Regions from separate parts of the Mesorhizobium sp. B2-4-14 genome, predicted to be linked through region 1. Evidence: predicted binding sites of a transcription regulator. Region 1 holds the regulator's gene; each other region holds the start of a gene.
The links. The regulator LexA, encoded in region 1, represses DNA repair genes until DNA is damaged. The targets are predictions, from matches to a motif close to TGTTCNNNNTGTGTTCNG.
Positions count from the first base shown of each region.

Region 1 (5,846 bases):
GCTTGGCACCGTCGGCGCCGTGGATCAGCGGGATGTGCGACATCGATGGCACGTCCCAGCCCATGGCCTTGTAGATCACCGTCTGGCGGGCCGCATTGGTCAGGTGATCGTCGCCCCGAATGATATGCGTTACGCCCATGTCATGGTCGTCGACGACGACGGCGTGCATGTAGGTCGGGTTGCCGTCCGAACGCAGAATGATGAAATCGTCGAGATCCTTGTTGGGGAATCGCACCTCGCCCTGGACACGGTCGTGCACCACCGTCTCGCCCTCGGTTGGCGCCTTGATGCGGATTGCGCCCTTGACGCCGGGAGGCGCCTCGGACGGATCACGATCACGCCACTGGCCGTTGTAGCGTGGCGGCAGGCCCTTGGCACGCGCTGCCTCGCGCATCGCCTCCAGTTCGGCAGGCGTCTCGTAGCTGTAGTAGGCCTTGCCCAGGCGCACGAGTTCCTCGGCCACCTCGCGATGCCGCGGCGCGCGCTCGAATTGGGAGACAGCGTCGCCGTCCCAGCCAAGACCGAGCCAGGAGAGTCCGTCCAGGATGGCGGCCGTCGCCGCATCGGTCGAACGCTCGCGATCGGTGTCCTCGATGCGCAGCAGCATCGTACCGCCAGTGTGTTTGGCATAGAGCCAGTTGAACAGCGCCGTGCGGGCGCCGCCGATGTGCAGATAGCCGGTGGGCGAGGGGGCAAAACGGGTGACGACCTTGTCGGACATGAAATTCTTGGAAACCATCTGAAGCGGGGTTGGGTTGCGCGGACTTTCGCGCGTCGCGGGTTCATGTACCATAGGGCGTCAGGGGTGCAAGGGGCAGACCCGATGGCTGGACGAGGCCGGGGCTCGGATCAGGGCGAGGACGCTGTTGCCGGCGTCAGCGAACGGTCATTGTTTGCAACGCGTCCGGCTATCCCGTTGCCATCGCCGACATCCCTTGTGCCGGCGCCCGGCACCCGGCAGCCGCAGGCGGATATCCCTGCGCCAAGTCCACCGCCTGCCGCAGGCAGGATTGCGCGCGTACGCCGGCAATTCGGCCTGACATCATTGCCTCGCCTGCGCCATGGCGTGGCCAAGGCGGCGGAACTGGAACTTGACCGGGGCATCGCCTTTCTGCTGGTGCCGGTCTGTCTGGCCGCCGGAGTGATCGGCTACTATTCGCTGGCGGCGGAGCCTGATTTTGCCAAGCCTGTAGCGGTCGTCGTGCTGACGGCGCTCTGTGCGCTTGCCTCGCGTTCCTGGCCAAAAACCCATCTGTGTTTCACGGCGATGCTGCTGTGCGCGCTGGGCCTGCTCGCGGCGAAGGTCGAAACATGGCGAGCCGGAACACGCATGCTGGGCTCTGAGATTTCGACTGAGGTGACGGGCCGCGTCGTCTCGCTCGACCGGATGGAGACCGGCCGCATCCGGCTGACCATTGACGTGACGTCCACCGCCCGGCCGAAACTGCGCTATGCGCCGGAAAGGGTCCGGCTTTCGGCACGCAAGATACCGCGGGAATTGGCCGCCGGCTCGTTGATATCAGGCTATGCCAAACTCTTGCCGCCGACCGGTCCGGTGCGGCCGGACAGCTATGATTTCTCCTTCGACAGCTACTTCGCCGGCATCGGCGGCAGCGGGTTTTTTCTCGGCAATCCCAGGATTGTCACAGCCGAGGACGACATGCCTCTTTTGGCTCGCCTGTCCGCTGCGGTGGAAAATGCCCGCCAATCCATCGCCGGCCGCATCACGGGCATCGTCGGCGGCGCCGAAGGCGAGATCGCCGCGGCACTGATCGTCGGCGTGCGCGCCGGCATTCCCGACGAAATCAACGAGGCGATGCGGCGCACCGGCATCTATCACATCATCTCCATTTCCGGACTGCATATGGCGCTGGTCGCGGGCACCGTCATGGGTCTGCTGCGCGGCGCCTTCGCGCTGTTTCCAGATTTTTCCGCACGAAGGCCGGTGAAGAAATACGCGGCCGCCGCAGCGCTCTTCTCGATCGCTGCCTATCTCGTCATTTCGGGCATCGTCGTTGCCGCCGAACGCAGCTTCATCATGCTGGCGGTGATGCTGATCGCGGTTCTGTTCGATCGCGCGGCACTGACCATGCGCAACCTGGCGATCTCGGCGATCGCCGTCATACTGGTCTCGCCGCATGAGGTGGTCGGACCGAGCTTCCAGATGTCGTTCGCCGCGACCGCCGCCCTGGTTGGCGCCTATGCCGGTTGGGCGGATTATCGTGCGCGAAAAACGAGGCCGCCATCGCCGAAGCTATCCCTGCCAGGGCTTCTGACGCAAAAATTCCTGCTGACGACGGGTGGATTGGCTATGACCTCCATCATCGCCGGCAGCGCTACGGCGCTGTTTGCCATTTGGCATTTCCAGCGTGTATCGCCGCTCAGCTTGTTCGCCAATCTGGCCGTCATGCCGATCGTTTCGGTCGTGATGTTCCTGGCCGTCGCCAGCGCGTTGCTCATGCCGTTCGGCTTGGATGCGCCATCCCTTTACCTGATGGGCAAGGGCCTGACGGCAATGATCGCCATATCGGCGTGGATATCGGAACGCTCTCCTGTCGATGCGGTCGGGCTGATTTCCCAGCAATCCGTGCTGCTGGTGACGGTCGCCCTGGTCATCGCGACGATGGCGACGACATGGCTGCGGCTCGCCGCACTCCCATTCGCACTTGCCGGCCTGTTGACTGTGTCGGATACGCGCACGCCCGATGTGCTGATCTCGGAAGATGCCCGACTGGTCGCGGTGCCGATCGGCGGTGGCGAACTCGCGGTCAGCCGGGCACGCCCGAACGAATTCACCGTCGACAACTGGAAACGTGCATTGGTATCCGAAAGCATCGTCGTGCCAGAGGTGTTCAACAAGACAGACGGGCAGTTCGCCATCGCCGATGCCGTAAACCTGCCGCCGGGAGCACCGTTCTACTGCACCGACGGCGTCTGCCTCGCCAGGCACCCGTCCGGAGCGATCGTCGCGCATGTCGAAGACCGCAAGGATACCTGGAAGGCCTGCGGTTTCGCCGACGTGATCGTCGTCAACGACGCGACCGGCTATGACGCCTGCCATAACCCGCTGGTTCTCGTCGTCACCAAACGGCAACTCGCTCGCAAAGGGAGTGCTGCGGTCTTCTTCGACCGCCAATCGGCGACTGGCCCACCAATCGTCAGCTTCGCCGTCGACAGGCCATACCGTCCCTGGCATGAACAGCGCAAATTCTCGCGCGAGGCGAGGGGCCTGCCGCCCTATAAAAAGCCTGACAAAACAAGCGCAACAGCCCCTGCTCAGTAGCGCCTGATCAGCCCGACGAGCTTGCCTTGCACCTTGACCCTGTCCGGTCCGAAAATGCGGGTCTCGTAGGCCGGGTTAGCGGCTTCAAGGGCAATCGAAGCTCCCTTGCGGCGGAACCGTTTCAGGGTCGCTTCCTCTTCGTCGACCAGCGCCACGACGATCTCGCCCGGGCTCGCTGTATCGGCGTTGCGGATGATGACCGTGTCGCCATCGAAGATCCCGGCCTCGATCATCGAGTCCCCCTTGACCTCCAGCGCATAGTGCTCGCCCCCCATGATCATGTCAGGCGGCACCGAGATCGAATGCGTCTGGTGCTGGATGGCATCGATCGGCACACCGGCGGCGATACGGCCCATCACCGGGATCGAGACCGCCGGAACAGCATCGTCGTCATTGCCGGCCGCGGGCAAGCGCGACGGCGCCGGCTTGATCTGACGACCAAGGTTGCCCTGACCGAGGCTGCCCTGGATGACACTTGGCGAAAATTTCTTTGCCGCATTGAGGCCCGGCGCGATCGAATCCGGCAACCTGAGCACTTCCAGTGCGCGCGCCCGATTGGGCAGTCTCCGAATAAAGCCACGTTCCTCCAGCGCCGTGATCAGGCGGTGGATCCCCGACTTGGAGGCAAGATCAAGAGCCTCTTTCATCTCGTCGAAGGAGGGCGGGATGCCGCTTTCCTTGAGCCGTTCATGAATGAACATCAGCAGTTCATGTTGCTTGCGCGTCAGCATGGCGGCCCCCAAGGCATTGAACGAAGGGTCTGAATCGGAATCGAAAAACAAACCCAGAACAAACACTATCTGTTCCAGTTGTGTTCCGCAACCGTTTAAAGTTTAGTGAATTTGTTAAGGGGTTCGAAATTTTTGCCGCCGGCAACAAACGGCAACCGACGCTTACCGACGATTTCTGCCCCGGACACACGCATTGAAATCGTTTTGGTTAATGGCCTGTGGCCCACCCCTTGTTGAGGTTTGGCTTCAGTCGTTTGAAAGGCGCACGGGGCGGATTTATGGAGTCGCCCAGTGTCATCCCAGCGGAACGAAACGAAACCAAAACGCCAACGTTCGCCAGCTCGCTTGGGGGATGGATCCGTGTGTAAGCGTCGGACGGCGCGGAAGCGCCGAAATCATCCGGAAACCGCTTTCAGGCTGCCGGCGCGTGCGGTGTAGTTGTTGGCGCCGCTGTCTTCGCTGTGAACATAGACGTGCAGCGTGTAGCCGATATGCGCCGTCATCAATGCCTTTGCCCGCTCGACATCACGATCGAGCGCCGCCTCCATGATCGCGGTGTGATGCTCGATCGCGATCGCCTCGCGCAGTGCGTCCATGGCCTCTCCATAGCCATGCTTGAGGCCGGCCGCTGCCCGCAAAGTCGGCGCCAGGCCGAGAAAACGATGATGTCGCCGCAGCTGATCCGCGATCGTCGAGCGGAATCGCAGCAGCCAGTTGGACGTCGCACCACTCAGCAGCGCCGCGTGAAAGGCCTCGTGGCTTTCGTCCCACTGATCGACGGCCGCATCCGAGGGGTCGTCAACCGCGGTCTTGCAGCGAGAGAGCCGGTAATGAGCGGTGACAACGGCATCTTCCCATTGCCTGTCGCCTTTTTCCATCGATTCCAGGAACAGGGGCATCTCGACAACCATCCGCGCGCGCGCCAGGTCCTCGAGTTCGGCCCGCGACACGGGAGCGACGGCAAAGCCGCGATTGCTGATGGCAGTGACAAGGCGCTCGGCTTCAAGCCGAGACAATGCTTCACGCAGCGGCGTCCAGCCGACGCCATATGTGCCGCGCAGCGCACTCAACTTGAGCGGCGCACCCGGCATGAGGCGCGTCGTCAGAATATCGCGCCGCAGCAGCTGATAGGCCGCCTCCGTCTTTGTGGAACTATTCTGATCCTGCATCGCAGTCCGTCCATCGTCAGGCTTGGAAAATTATATATCATGGCGGTGCATGGCAAGAATTATATATAATGTTTGACATGGACCGGCGGACTGACCATGATCGCCTGATGTGCCGTCTTTAAGCGGCGCTAATCAAATCTGGGAGGAAATGATGTTGAAGTCGAAATGGCTGTCAGGATTGGCCCTGGCAGGCGCCTTGATGGTCAGCGCCGGCAGCGCCGCGGCTGATCAGATTCGTATCGGCATAGCCAATTTCGGAGAGCATCCTCAGTTGAATGCCGCCATAGCCGGTTTCAAGAAGGCGCTGACGGACAACGGCTTCGTCGAGGGCAAGGACGTCGTCTACACCGAGAGCCATACCAATTTCGACGCATCGCTGGTGCCGCAGATGATCGCCAAGCTGCAGGCAGAGCAGCCCAAGCTGATTTACACCATCACCACGCCGGTCTCGCAGATCGCCAAGAAGGCGCTCGCAGGGTCCGACATTCCGATCGTCTTTGCCGCGGTCACCGATCCGGTCGCGGCCAAGCTGGTGCCGTCATGGGACTCCGGAGACGAAGGCATGACCGGCGCCAGCGATCTGCAGGATGTCGCCGCGGTGATGGCCTTCACCAAGAAGCTGCTGCCGAACGCCAAGCGCTTTGGCGTGCCCTACAATCCAGG
Region 1 is NZ_VFVA01000007.1:39,257-45,102, reverse strand. It holds gene gltX (glutamate--tRNA ligase) at 1-721, opposite strand, end outside; gene FJ938_RS08725 (ComEC/Rec2 family competence protein) at 824-3,283, shown strand; gene lexA (transcriptional repressor LexA) at 3,277-4,014, opposite strand; gene FJ938_RS08715 (GntR family transcriptional regulator) at 4,410-5,183, opposite strand; gene FJ938_RS08710 (ABC transporter substrate-binding protein) at 5,335-5,846, shown strand, end outside.

Region 2 (5,846 bases), on a different contig from region 1:
CCGAATGATTCCAGAACCTGAGCCGCCCGGTTCACTGCCTCCTGCTGGTCCGGACCACAAGGTCTGCCTGCCGGGTCAGTGCAGCAGACCCCGACTGTTATCTGCCGTACAGGTCTATCGAGGCCTTCGAGATAGGAATGGCGCTGTGGAGAGAAATCGGCGGTGATGTCGAGCGATGCCGCGCTGTCGCGCACGGTGCGCGTGATAACGTGATCGGAGTTCAGCCCACCTGCAATCTCATCAAAGTACGGCCCTGTGGGATTGAAACCCCCGGTCGGCTTGAACCCGAACACGCCGCAGCACGCAGCCGGTATTCTGATCGAGCCACCTAGGTCCGTTGCGTGGGCAATCGGCACCATTCCCGCAGCAACCGCAGCGGCCGCCCCCCCGCTGCTTCCGCCCACCGTCAGATTGAGGTCCCGTGGGTTGCGCGTTGTGCCATACGCCCGAGGCTCCGTGACGAACTCGGCAGCAAATTCCGGCGTGTTTGTCTTGCCCAAGATAGCGAGGCCAGCACGGCGCCACCGATCGACCATGATGCTGTCAGGCTTTGCTGGCGCACCCTTGAAGAACGCCGAACCGAAGGTCGTCGGCATGTCTGACGAATAGAGGTTCACGTCCTTCAGAAGGAGGGGCACACCGCGCAATGCACTGGCAGCACCGGTATCGGACCTCGAACAGCTCGGGTCGAAATTACGCATGATCACTGCATTGAGAGCGGCATCCCTGCTTTCAATGACGCTGATCGCAGCCTCGATCACTTCGCGCCGAGAAACCTCTTTTCGTTCGATCAGACACGCCAAACCAACGCCGTCTTGAGCGACATAGTCCGACACATTCATTCGGCACCCCCACGCGCCAACTGACTGACCAGCTGGACGACGTAGTTCTGGAAAATGGCCAGGGCATTCTCAGTGGTCACTCGGCTGGTTGGTTGAGCCGCTTTGACCCAGAGCCCGTCGATCATTGCCAGGAGACAGTTGACCGCAAAGTCCACCTGCCCTTCTGGAATGAGCGAGCGAAGGCAGTAGGCGATATTGCTCGCCAGACGCTTTTCGTAAATTGCCTGATAGCGCATCATTTCGTGATTGCCGCGCAGAGCGGCCCAAAGTGCGAACCACGCCGTTGCCACCGCCGGCTGAAACTGCTCGGCATCGAATTGCGCTGAGGCGATGGCCAGAAGGCGCTCCATCGGCGTCGAAGCCGTCCGCAGCCTGGCGATCGTGACGCGTGACAACTCACGGTTCAGGTGACGCAGGACAAGCGTGTAGAGCTCGTCCCGGCTGCCGAAATAGTGGGTGATAAGACTAGGCGAGATTCCCGCCTTCATACCGATCTGGCGGATCGAACTCTGCTCGATGCCAAGCTCGTGAATGGTGTCAATGGCAGCCTCAATGATCTGCTTCTGCCGAATAGGTTGCATTCCCACTTTTGGCATCGGTTCCCTCCTGTTAGCGCCATCTTGCATTTTTTTATTGTACACGCCAACAAAAAAGATATGATTGTTGGAGCGTTCAACAAAAACAGGGGAACTCCGATGAAAGCCTTTGCCCTTTATGCAAGCGCCGCGCTGACCATCTTCATGGCCGCCGCACCTGCGCACGCCGATCCCGAGAGCTGCCGGAAGGTGAAATTCTCCGACCTCAGCTGGACGGACCTTTCGCTGACGAATGCGACGGCGTCCGTCATACTGACTTCCTTGGGCTATGAACCGGAACAGACCATTCTGGGTCTGCCGGTGACCTTCGAAAGCTTGAAAAACAAGGATATCGACGTTTTCCTGGGAAATTGGCTTCCCGTCCAGGAACAGGAATTCAAATCATACATCGACAACGGCGATGTCGATGTCCTCACCACCAACCTGACGGGCGCCAAGTTCACGCTGGCCGTGCCGACCTATGTCGCGAAGGCGGGGGTGACCTCGTACGATGATCTTTCGAAATTCTCTGACAAATTCAACTCAACGATCTACGGCATCGAAGCGGGCTCAAACCAGCCGCTGCTCGATATGATTTCCGCCGGAAGGCACGGTCTCAAGGACTGGAATGTCGTCGAGTCCAGCGAGGCGGCTATGTTGACCCAGGTCGACAAGATGACCAAGGGAAAGGAATGGATCGTTTTCCTGGCTTGGGCGCCACATCCCATGAACCTCAAGTTCGATCTGACTTACCTGAGTGGCGGCGACAAGGAATACGGTCCCAACTTTGGTGGGGCGACGGTTCGGACGCTGACGCGCAAGGGCTACCGCCAGGAATGCCCGAACGTGACCAAGTTCCTGGAAAACCTGCACTTCGACATCGACTATGAGAACAATGGCATGAACGAAATCATGACCAACAGCGTCGAGCCGGTAGACGCAGCGCGCAAATTGATAAAGCAGTACCCCGACAAGCTGACCGCATGGTTGGATGGTGTGAAGACGTTCGACGGCAAGGACGGTTATGCTGCAGTCAAGGCAGCTGTGATCACAAACTGACCATCATCGCCTGATCGGTGATCTGCGGGCATTGACGAGCCTCGGGACGATACCTCCCCCGCCCAAGTGCCGACGGGGGAGCTCTGGGAACCATGCGTGACTGGAATATCAGCAAATGGTGCCGCCGCCCTTCCCTCGACTTGGCCGTCCTTGCATTCCTGACCGAATGTGGGCCTGACGATGCAGCCAAAAGTGAAAAGTTCTCGCTCATCGATGAGGAAATTTACGACGCGCCTATCAAGACCCAGATTTCACAGAACATCGTTGCCTCGGGTGTTCCCACAAAGGAAGAATTGGAAGCGGAAATTTTGAAGCGGTATCGGGCCGCCGAACAACGCACAGCTTTCCGGTATCACAGCTCCCCAACAACATTTACCTCTATGTGTATGGAAGCGAGGAACAGGCCCGCGCCGGGCAGGGTTTGTGGATTGCGATGCTCGCGAAAAACTATGGCGACACAGGAGATCCGAAGGTAGTCATCGAGGAAGGCCGTCTCGCCGCGCTCTCCGCTGCTCCGGAGGACCGCTTTGGCTTTTCCGAGGAAATGCGGAGAGCGATCTTTAAGGAAAGCGGCGAGGCGGAAGCCAGGGCGACTCGTGAAGCCATGGAGCGCGTCCCGAACACCGAACCGATGGCGCAGACCAAGCTCGAAGTGGATCTGGCCGAGAAGTTCAAAGCCGATCTAGTTGCCAAGCAAGGAATCAGTGAGCAGCAGCTGCTCGAAATACAGGCTGAAGGTGTGACCAAGGGATGGCCGATGTGATGAAATATGCCTCGCGCATGAGGTTGCGCTACGCAGGGGAGCATGCCGCAACGATGGACTGGCCGTCTAGCATCTAGCCAATCGGCTACAAGTCCGTTGCAACTTCCACGGCGGCTTGTTCCTGTAATGTTCTTGATTTGATCAAGAAATTGTGATTGTCTGCCGAAGAGGCCATTTCGGGCCTGATCGCACGGGCTGAGGCCAGCCCGTATCCGGGGGCAACACGATGGTGGCGCGGGTTCGCACGGTCGCTTTCCAGGGCATCGAGGCTGTGCCGGTCGACGTGCAGGTGATGGTCGCGCCGGGCAAGGTCGGCATGCAGATCGTCGGCTTGCCCGACAAGGCGGTAGCCGAAAGCCGCGAGCGGGTGCAGGCGGCACTTCATGCGTCGGGCCTGTCGATGCCGTCGAAGAAGGTGACGGTCAATCTCGCGCCCGCCGACCTGCCGAAGGAGGGCAGCCACTACGACCTGCCGATCGCGCTTGGCCTGATGGCTGCTCTCGGCGCCATTCCGGGCGACATGCTGGCCGGCTACGTCGTTCTCGGCGAATTGTCGCTCGACGGCACGATTGCCGCCGTTGCCGGCGCCTTGCCGGCGGCGATCGGCGCCAATGCCGAAGGCAAGGGCCTGATCTGCCCGTTCGCCTGTGGACCGGAAGCCGCCTGGGCCGGCAGCGATTTCGACATATTGGCGCCGCGCAGCCTGATCGCGATCGCCAACCATTTCCGCGGCACGCAGGTGCTGTCGCGGCCCGAAGCCGGCATCCACGCCTCGGCGCGCGACCTGCCCGACCTCGCCGACATCAAGGGCCAGGAGACGGCCAAGCGCGCGCTCGAAGTGGCGGCGGCCGGCGGCCACAATCTCTTGATGGTCGGCCCGCCGGGCTCGGGCAAATCGATGCTGGCGCAGCGGCTGCCGTCGATTCTGCCGCCGCTGGCGCCGAAGGAACTTTTGGAAGTCTCGATGATCGCCTCGGTGGCGGGCGAACTCGGCGAAGGCAAGCTGACCGACCGGCGGCCGTTCCGCGCCCCGCATCATTCAGCCTCGATGGCGGCGATGGTCGGCGGCGGGTTGCGGGCGCGGCCCGGCGAAGTGTCGCTCGCGCATCACGGCGTGCTGTTCCTCGACGAATTTCCCGAATTCACGCCGCAGACGCTCGACGCGCTGCGCCAGCCGCTGGAGACCGGCGACTGCATGATCGCGCGCGCCAACCATCGCGTCACCTATCCGGCGCGCATCCAGCTGGTGGCGGCGATGAACCCGTGCCGCTGCGGCATGGCCGGCGAACCCGGCTATCGCTGCCTGCGCGGCGAACGCTGCCGCACCGACTACCAGGCGCGCATTTCCGGTCCGCTGCTCGACCGCATCGATCTCAGGATCGAAGTGCCGGCCGTTTCGGCCAGCGACCTGATCCGGCCGGACCGCGCTGAGAAGAGTGCCGATGTGGCGCTGCGCGTGGCGCGTGCCCGCACACTGCAGCGCGAACGCTTCGAGCGGCTCGGCGCCACCCGCGCCACCACCAACGCGCATTGCGCGCCGGCGATGATCGAGGAGATCGCCATGCCGGATGCCGCGGCCTTGTCGCTGCTCAAGGATGCCAGCGAAAAACTCGCCTTTTCCGCGCGGGCCTATCACCGCGTGCTGAAAGTGGCGCGGACATTGGCCGATCTCGACGCCAGCGAAACCGTCGGCCGCATCCATCTGGCCGAGGCGATTTCCTATCGCATGAGTTCGGAGCGGATGGCGCAGGCGGCGTAGCAAGCAGCCGTTGCAACACAGATCCGTCCACATTGAAGGAATTGAAGGGCGGATTTGCCTTCCGGGCTTCAACCGTCGAGAAGTCCCGCTGGCGGCGTGGGAGAAGCCGTCTCAGAAGATACCTGGGGTAGTTGCGAACGCCAGCCCATATAGCGGCCCCCACCAGCGCCGTGAGGATGGAGTATCCTGCCAGAGTCCGAATAGAAGGCCGGCTCAACGTTACGAACAAAATCCAAGAAGCAGAGGGGCGGGAAGGAGGTCGGCGGCGAGGTCGGCCACGATCTTGACAGGTTGAGCCAGCAACCGTCCCGATTCTGCATCTTGTTTCTGCAATTCGTGGCGATCTGCCCACCCTATGAAGCCGTTGAATTGTGCCGCTCTCGAGCGCCTTTGAGACCCTATACGCGATATCGTCGGCGATTATAGGATCGTCGGAAAAATGATTCGATATATTCCGTTTGGAACCCATCTCCACCCACGCGCGCGTGTCGGAAAACAACGCTTCCCTGGCATTGGCAGCCTGTTGTGTGGTCCCCCGCGCCAAAGTGTCTGTGCGGTCTCGGACCCCTGTTCACTCCCATCCGTCGCGAAACGGTTTCTGTCGCTCGGATGGGTACGATTTCCTTTGGGCCGTGGCGGTGTCGATCTCAACGATGACCCGAGCGGTAATCTTGACTGTCACCTTACCTGCCTCATCATCAACGCGCGTCACGTACCCCGTTATCGCCACCTTTTCGCCGGGCTTCGCTTTCCTCGGAGGCTCAATGGCAATTGGGAGGGTGTAGCTTGGAATGCTCACACATGCTCGACCACTCCGACGCACCATCAAGATGATGGGCTCATCAAGA
Region 2 is NZ_VFVA01000004.1:192,345-198,190, reverse strand. It holds gene FJ938_RS05750 (amidase) at 1-842, opposite strand, end outside; gene betI (transcriptional regulator BetI) at 839-1,438, opposite strand; gene choX (choline ABC transporter substrate-binding protein) at 1,538-2,476, shown strand; gene FJ938_RS05730 (hypothetical protein) at 2,910-3,239, shown strand; gene FJ938_RS05725 (YifB family Mg chelatase-like AAA ATPase) at 3,466-4,998, shown strand.
Region 2: FJ938_RS05725 (YifB family Mg chelatase-like AAA ATPase) is a predicted target of LexA. The motif match lies at 3,356-3,373, and genes of this name have one in related genera.

Region 3 (5,846 bases), on a different contig from region 1:
TTCTATTCGCGGCATCTGGCGCGAGCACGGCCGGATCGCTAGCGGGACGCGTGGGAGACAAGCACTTCCCGCCGACTTTGTCGGGAGATCCGAAATCGCCATGCACAAAGGCCTACAAAGCCTATGTGGCGGCCAGTGGCCATTCCGCCTACGCCACCACGCCATATTCAAGGGTGGTTTCACTGTACATCCTGTGCGGCGCGCGCCTGAATGCGCCATCGCGAAAGGTGGCGGAAGAGCTTGCCATGAAATCCTGCGTGGCCACGCGCGCGCATTACAAAGTAACGAATGGCGGCGCCTGCGAGATCGCCGCCTCGAAATAGGCGTGCGCCCACCAACATGGCGCCGCCCGACGCAAATCCGGGAGGCTCCATGTTCAGCAAAATCCTGATCGCCAACCGGGGCGAGATCGCTTGCCGTGTCATTCGCACGGCCCGGAAGCTGGGCGTGCACACGGTCGCTATCTATTCGGATGCCGACGCCAAGGCCCTGCATGTCGAGATGGCGGATGAGGCGGTTCATATCGGCCCCTCGCCCGTCGGCGAGAGCTACCTGCGCGGCGACAGGATTGTCGCGGCCGCCCTGGCGACGGGCGCGCAGGCGATCCATCCCGGCTACGGCTTCCTGTCGGAAAACCCTGATTTCGTCGACCAGGTGGTTGCGGCAGGCCTCACCTTCATCGGTCCGTCGGCGGCCTCGATCCGCGCCATGGGGCTGAAGGACGCCGCCAAGCGGCTGATGGAGAAAGCCGGCGTTCCGGTCGTGCCGGGCTATCATGGCGAGGCGCAGGAAATCGTGCTGCTCGCCTCCAAGGCACGCGAGATCGGCTATCCCGTGCTGATCAAGGCGCGCGCGGGCGGCGGCGGCAAGGGCATGCGGCGCGTCGAGCATCCCGATGATTTCTCCGAGGCGCTGTCCAGCGCTCGGCGCGAGGCAAAGGCCGCTTTCGGCGACGACCGCGTGCTGGTCGAGAAGTATGTCGACAAGCCGCGGCACATCGAAGTGCAGGTTTTCGGCGACAACTTCGGCAATGCCGTGCATCTCTACGAACGTGACTGCTCGGCGCAGCGCCGGCACCAGAAGGTGATCGAGGAAGCGCCTGCCCCTGGCATGACGTCGGCTTTGCGCAAGGCGATGACGGAAGCGGCGGTGAAAGCCGCCAAGGCGATCAATTATTCCGGCGCCGGCACCATCGAGTTCATTGTCGACGCCTCGCAAGGACTGAAAGCCGATCGCTTCTGGTTCATGGAAATGAACACGCGCCTGCAGGTCGAGCACCCGGTCACCGAGATGGTGACGGGCACCGATCTGGTCGAGTGGCAGTTGCGGATCGCCAGCGGCGGAAGACTGCCGAAGACACAGAGCGAGATTGCGCTTGCCGGCCATGCCTTCGAAGCGCGCATCTATGCGGAGGATGCGGCACGAGGGTTCCTGCCCGCGACGGGCACGCTGCATCATCTGAAATTTCCCGAGGCGGCACCCGACGCGGCCACGATACGCATCGAGACCGGCGTACGGGCCGGCGATGCGATCTCACCCTATTACGATCCAATGATCGCGAAGCTGATCGTTCACGCAAAAGACAGGCAAGAGGCGCTGGAAGCCCTCGGCGCGGCGCTGTCGCAAACCGAAATTGCCGGTTCCACCGTGAACACCGCCTTTCTTGCCGCTCTTGCCGCCGATCCGGATTTTTGTGCGGGCGACGTCGACACCGGCCTGATCGGCAGGCATCAGGATGCACTGACCGGGATCGCGCCGCCAACCGGCGCAATCATCTCGGCAGCCGCCCTCGCCGCCTCCGGCGCCGAGGCATTGCCGCCATCGAACGATCCTTGGTCGTCGCTTTCCGGCTACGCACATTTTCACGGCGTGGCGCGGCGCACGCGGCTGAAATTCGGCGAGGACGATATTCTTGCCAAGGTTTCGATACGCGCGGACGGGCGCTTCCAGGTGGCGCTCGATGCGCCCTATGACGGCGCCAATTCGCACGACCTGCGCGTCCTTCCTCGCCTCGCCCGCTGGCCTGGCCACGTCACCGTATTCGAAGGCGCTGTCGGCTATACCTTCGCGGTGCCGGACCCCTTGGCCAAAAGCGATGACGCGGCAGCCGCCTCGGGCAGCCTGCGCGCGCCGATGCCGGGTCTGGTCAAGCTGGTGCGCGTGGCAAAGGGCGATACCGTGATCAAGGGGCAACCGCTGCTGATCCTCGAGGCCATGAAGATGGAGCACACCATCGCCGCGCCGCATGACGGAGTGATCGCCGAGATCGCCACGGAAGGTGCACAGGTCACCGACGGAACGGTACTTGTCCGCTTCGTTGAGGATCAGAACGCGTAGAGCGCATTGCCGGCACAAAAGAAATGGCCGGGACGACCCGGCCATTTCGTTGGATTCATTACTTGAGATTACTGCGCGATCGGCGCGTACTTGCCGTTATGCCACTGATTGATGTCGTAGCTGGCATTCTTGAGGTCGCCCTTCTCGTCGAAGGTGACTTCACCGACAACGGTGCTGATCGGCTGACCGTTCTTCAACGCTTCGGCAACCTTGCCCGGATCGTCGCTGCCGGCGCGCTTGATGCCTTCGGCGAAAGCCTGAACCACGGCGTAGGAGAACAGCGTGAAGCCTTCCGGCACAAAGCCGCCGGCCTTGATCTTCTCGACAGCGGCCTTGGCTTCCGGCTTTGCCTGCGGATCCGACGGGAACACGAACATGGTTCCTTCGCCGGCCGGGCCGGCAACCTGCCAGAACTCCGGCGAAGCGATGGAATCGGGCATGATCAGCTGGAACTTCAGGTTCTGCTCAGCCGACTGACGCAGGATCAGGCCGGCTTCAGGGTGATAGCCGCCGAAATAGACGACATCGGCCTTGAGGTCCTTCAGCTTGGTGACGAGGGCCGAATAGTCCTTCTCGCCGGGATTGATGGCGTCGTAGTACACTTCCTTGAGGCCGCCGGCATTCATGGTTGACTTGACGGCATCCGCCACGCCCTGGCCGTAAGCGCTCTTGTCATGCAGGATGACGACGTTCTTGCCGGCATATTTCTTGGCGATCCACGGACCGATGAAGGCGCCCTGCGCGTCGTCACGTGTGTACAGGCGCATGATTGTCGACCAACCCTTTTTAGCGGCGTCGTCCGTGAGCACCGGGTTCGAGGACGCCGGGCTCATCATCAGCGAGCCCGCTTCGGCATAGACAGCGGACGCCGGAATGCTCGAACCCGAGCAGGCGTGGCCGTCGATGAATTTGACGCCGTTGGCGACGATGCGGTTGGCGACCGACACGGCCTGTTTCGGATCACACTGGTCGTCCTCGATGTCGAGCTTGATCATCGAACCGTTGACGCCGCCCGCGGCATTGATGGCATCGGCGGCGGCCTGCGCGCCCTGCTTGAACTGATCGCCGATGGTGGCGAGCTGTCCGGTCATCGGACCGACCACGGCGAAAGTGATGTCGTCGGCGAGCGCAACCGGCGCACTCATCATCAGCCCGAAAATGGCCGCGCCCAAAATACTCATTCTTTTCATGACATAGAACTCCTCCACTCGCGCGCGGCCGCCCCGGCCACGCTTCTTCCAGAGAGGCCGGACAATTTCATCCTTCATCGAACCTGTCTAGGCGCATTGACGTCACTCGATTGGGCCTGCATGGCCTCGTCCACGCAAAAAAGCCACGCCAGCCTTGTTCCGGCTGGTCGTGGCTTTTTTGCCTGTCGGCTGCTTCCCCAACGCCCCCGCCGTGAACCCCACCTTGGCCATCCCTGTCTTCTATCGGCCCTGATCTTGTCCGAAAGCCGGAGTCCGCTTTTGGCGATCATGGTCCGTCGCGCGGCTGGGCCTGTCGCGCCTGCCGCATTCTTGTTCTTGTCGTTCGACTGTCTGCGCAGCCTTTCCCTGTTGCGGCCCGGCCATCTTGCGCGGCCTTGGCCAATATCTCCCCGTCTGGCGGAAACTCAGTGCATGGTCATCCATTCGCGGGCTTCGCGCAGCGCCCTGGCGATCTCGACCTTCGACATGGCCGCAGACAGTTCCGAGCGCAGTTCCGCGGCACGGGCCGAACCCTTGATGGCGGCGATGTTGAACCATTTGTGGGCGGCAACGACATCGGTCTCGCAATCGCGGCCAGTCGCATACATCATGCCCAGTTCGAAAAGAATGTCGGCCTGGGCAGTTGCCCCCATGGCGCCGAAGCCTGTTTCCAGCATTTCAAAACGTGCCATTTTAGTCCCCTGTCTGGCTCCCGAGAGCTGCCTCCGTTTGTCTTGTCCGGGCTGCTCTTTCGATGCTTTCGAGAATGCCGCGCAGGCTTGAATCCGTCGTTAAATGGCGTGCTTAATTTGAGGAAAACAAAGCTAAAACAATAGGTAAACGCAAAAATTCGTTAAGGATACGAAGCCAGCAGTTCAGCCGGTTTGCGCCAAATTTGACGAAAATTTGCGGGAGCGGAATCAACACTCCGCTAACCACGGGAAACAAACACGAAGCGCCGACCGTTTTTCATTTCCTCTCCGACGAGCCGAATTCAGGCGTTTTCAGAATCCCAAAGTCTTCCGTTGCGGCACCACTTTTGTTTTGGCGGGAGCTGGACTAGCTTACGTTTGCGTAAGCGGCAGACCGGCGAGGCGGAGCATGCGGCCGGCTATCCATAGGGAGAAGAACATGTTTCGAAAAATGAGCCTGGCCCTTGCAGCCACATTGATCATGGCGGGGACGGCATGGGCCGATCCGATCGAGGGCAACTGGAAGACGCAAGCCGGCGACACCGCGGCCATTTCAGGCGGCGGCTCATTCTCCATCACGCTCAAGTCCGGCAAATATGCCGGCAAGACCATCGGCTCGCTCAATGCGGCCGGCGACAACAAATATGCCGGCAGCATCACCGATCCGGCAAACGACAAGACCTATTCGGGTAAGGCGACATTGTCGGGCACCTCGCTCAAGATGAGCGGTTGCGTGCTCGGCGGACTGATCTGCAAGAGCCAGACCTGGCATAGACAGTAGCTCTACAGACTGCTATCAAGGCGTTTCCAAAGACAGACGGAGACGCCACACCATGTTTCAGCCCAGAGAACCCCGAGACCTCAAAGGCCGCACCGCCATCTCTTATGCTCGCTGGTCATCCGGCAAGCAGGCCCACGGCGACAGCCTCGATCGTCAGACCAAGAACGCTGAGGACTTCTGCCGAGCCTATGGTCTCACGCTGGACCGCCAACTGGTGGACGATGGCATCTCGGCCTTCAAGGGCGCGAACCTCGATGCATCCTTTGGCAAGCTGGTGGCAGACATCAAGAATGGTGTGATCCCGTCCGACATGGTGCTGCTGGTCGAGAACGTCGACCGCATATCCCGTATCAACTATCTGGACGCGAATGAGTACTTCCTTGCCGTCCTCAAGACCGGCCTAACCATCGTGACCATGCACGACCAGCGCGTCCACACCATAGAGGGCTACCGCGCGAACTTCATGCATATGGTCCAATCCATCCTCTCGATGCAGTCAGCAAATGAGTACAGCGAAAAGCTCTCCAAGCGTGTCAAAGAGGCTTTGAGCCGCAAGGCAGAAAGGGCCAGGGCTGGCCGCGTCAAGCTCGCCAAGGTTCCCTTCTGGATTGACCACGAGACCCAAGAGCTTAACGCCAGGGCCTCAGACGCTCGCCTATTGTTCGATCTGGCAAAGCAAGGCCTTGGGCAGTTGGCAATCGCCCAGACCCTGAATGAGCGGGGTATCTTAAGTCCCTCGGGGGGCACGTGGTCCCAGGGGGTTGTGGGCGAGACGTTGCGCAATCCAGCGGCCTTTGGGACGTTTGTGTTTCGAGGTGATGAGGTGCCAGGCTACTTCCCTGCCCT
Region 3 is NZ_VFVA01000060.1:13,155-19,000, forward strand. It holds gene FJ938_RS28295 (hypothetical protein) at 1-323, shown strand, start outside; gene FJ938_RS28300 (acetyl/propionyl/methylcrotonyl-CoA carboxylase subunit alpha) at 373-2,337, shown strand; gene FJ938_RS28305 (branched-chain amino acid ABC transporter substrate-binding protein) at 2,406-3,527, opposite strand; gene FJ938_RS28310 (sel1 repeat family protein) at 3,953-4,219, opposite strand; gene FJ938_RS28315 (DUF2147 domain-containing protein) at 4,659-5,000, shown strand; gene FJ938_RS28320 (recombinase family protein) at 5,053-5,846, shown strand, end outside.
Region 3: FJ938_RS28310 (sel1 repeat family protein) is a predicted target of LexA. The motif match lies at 4,342-4,359, and genes of this name have one in related genera.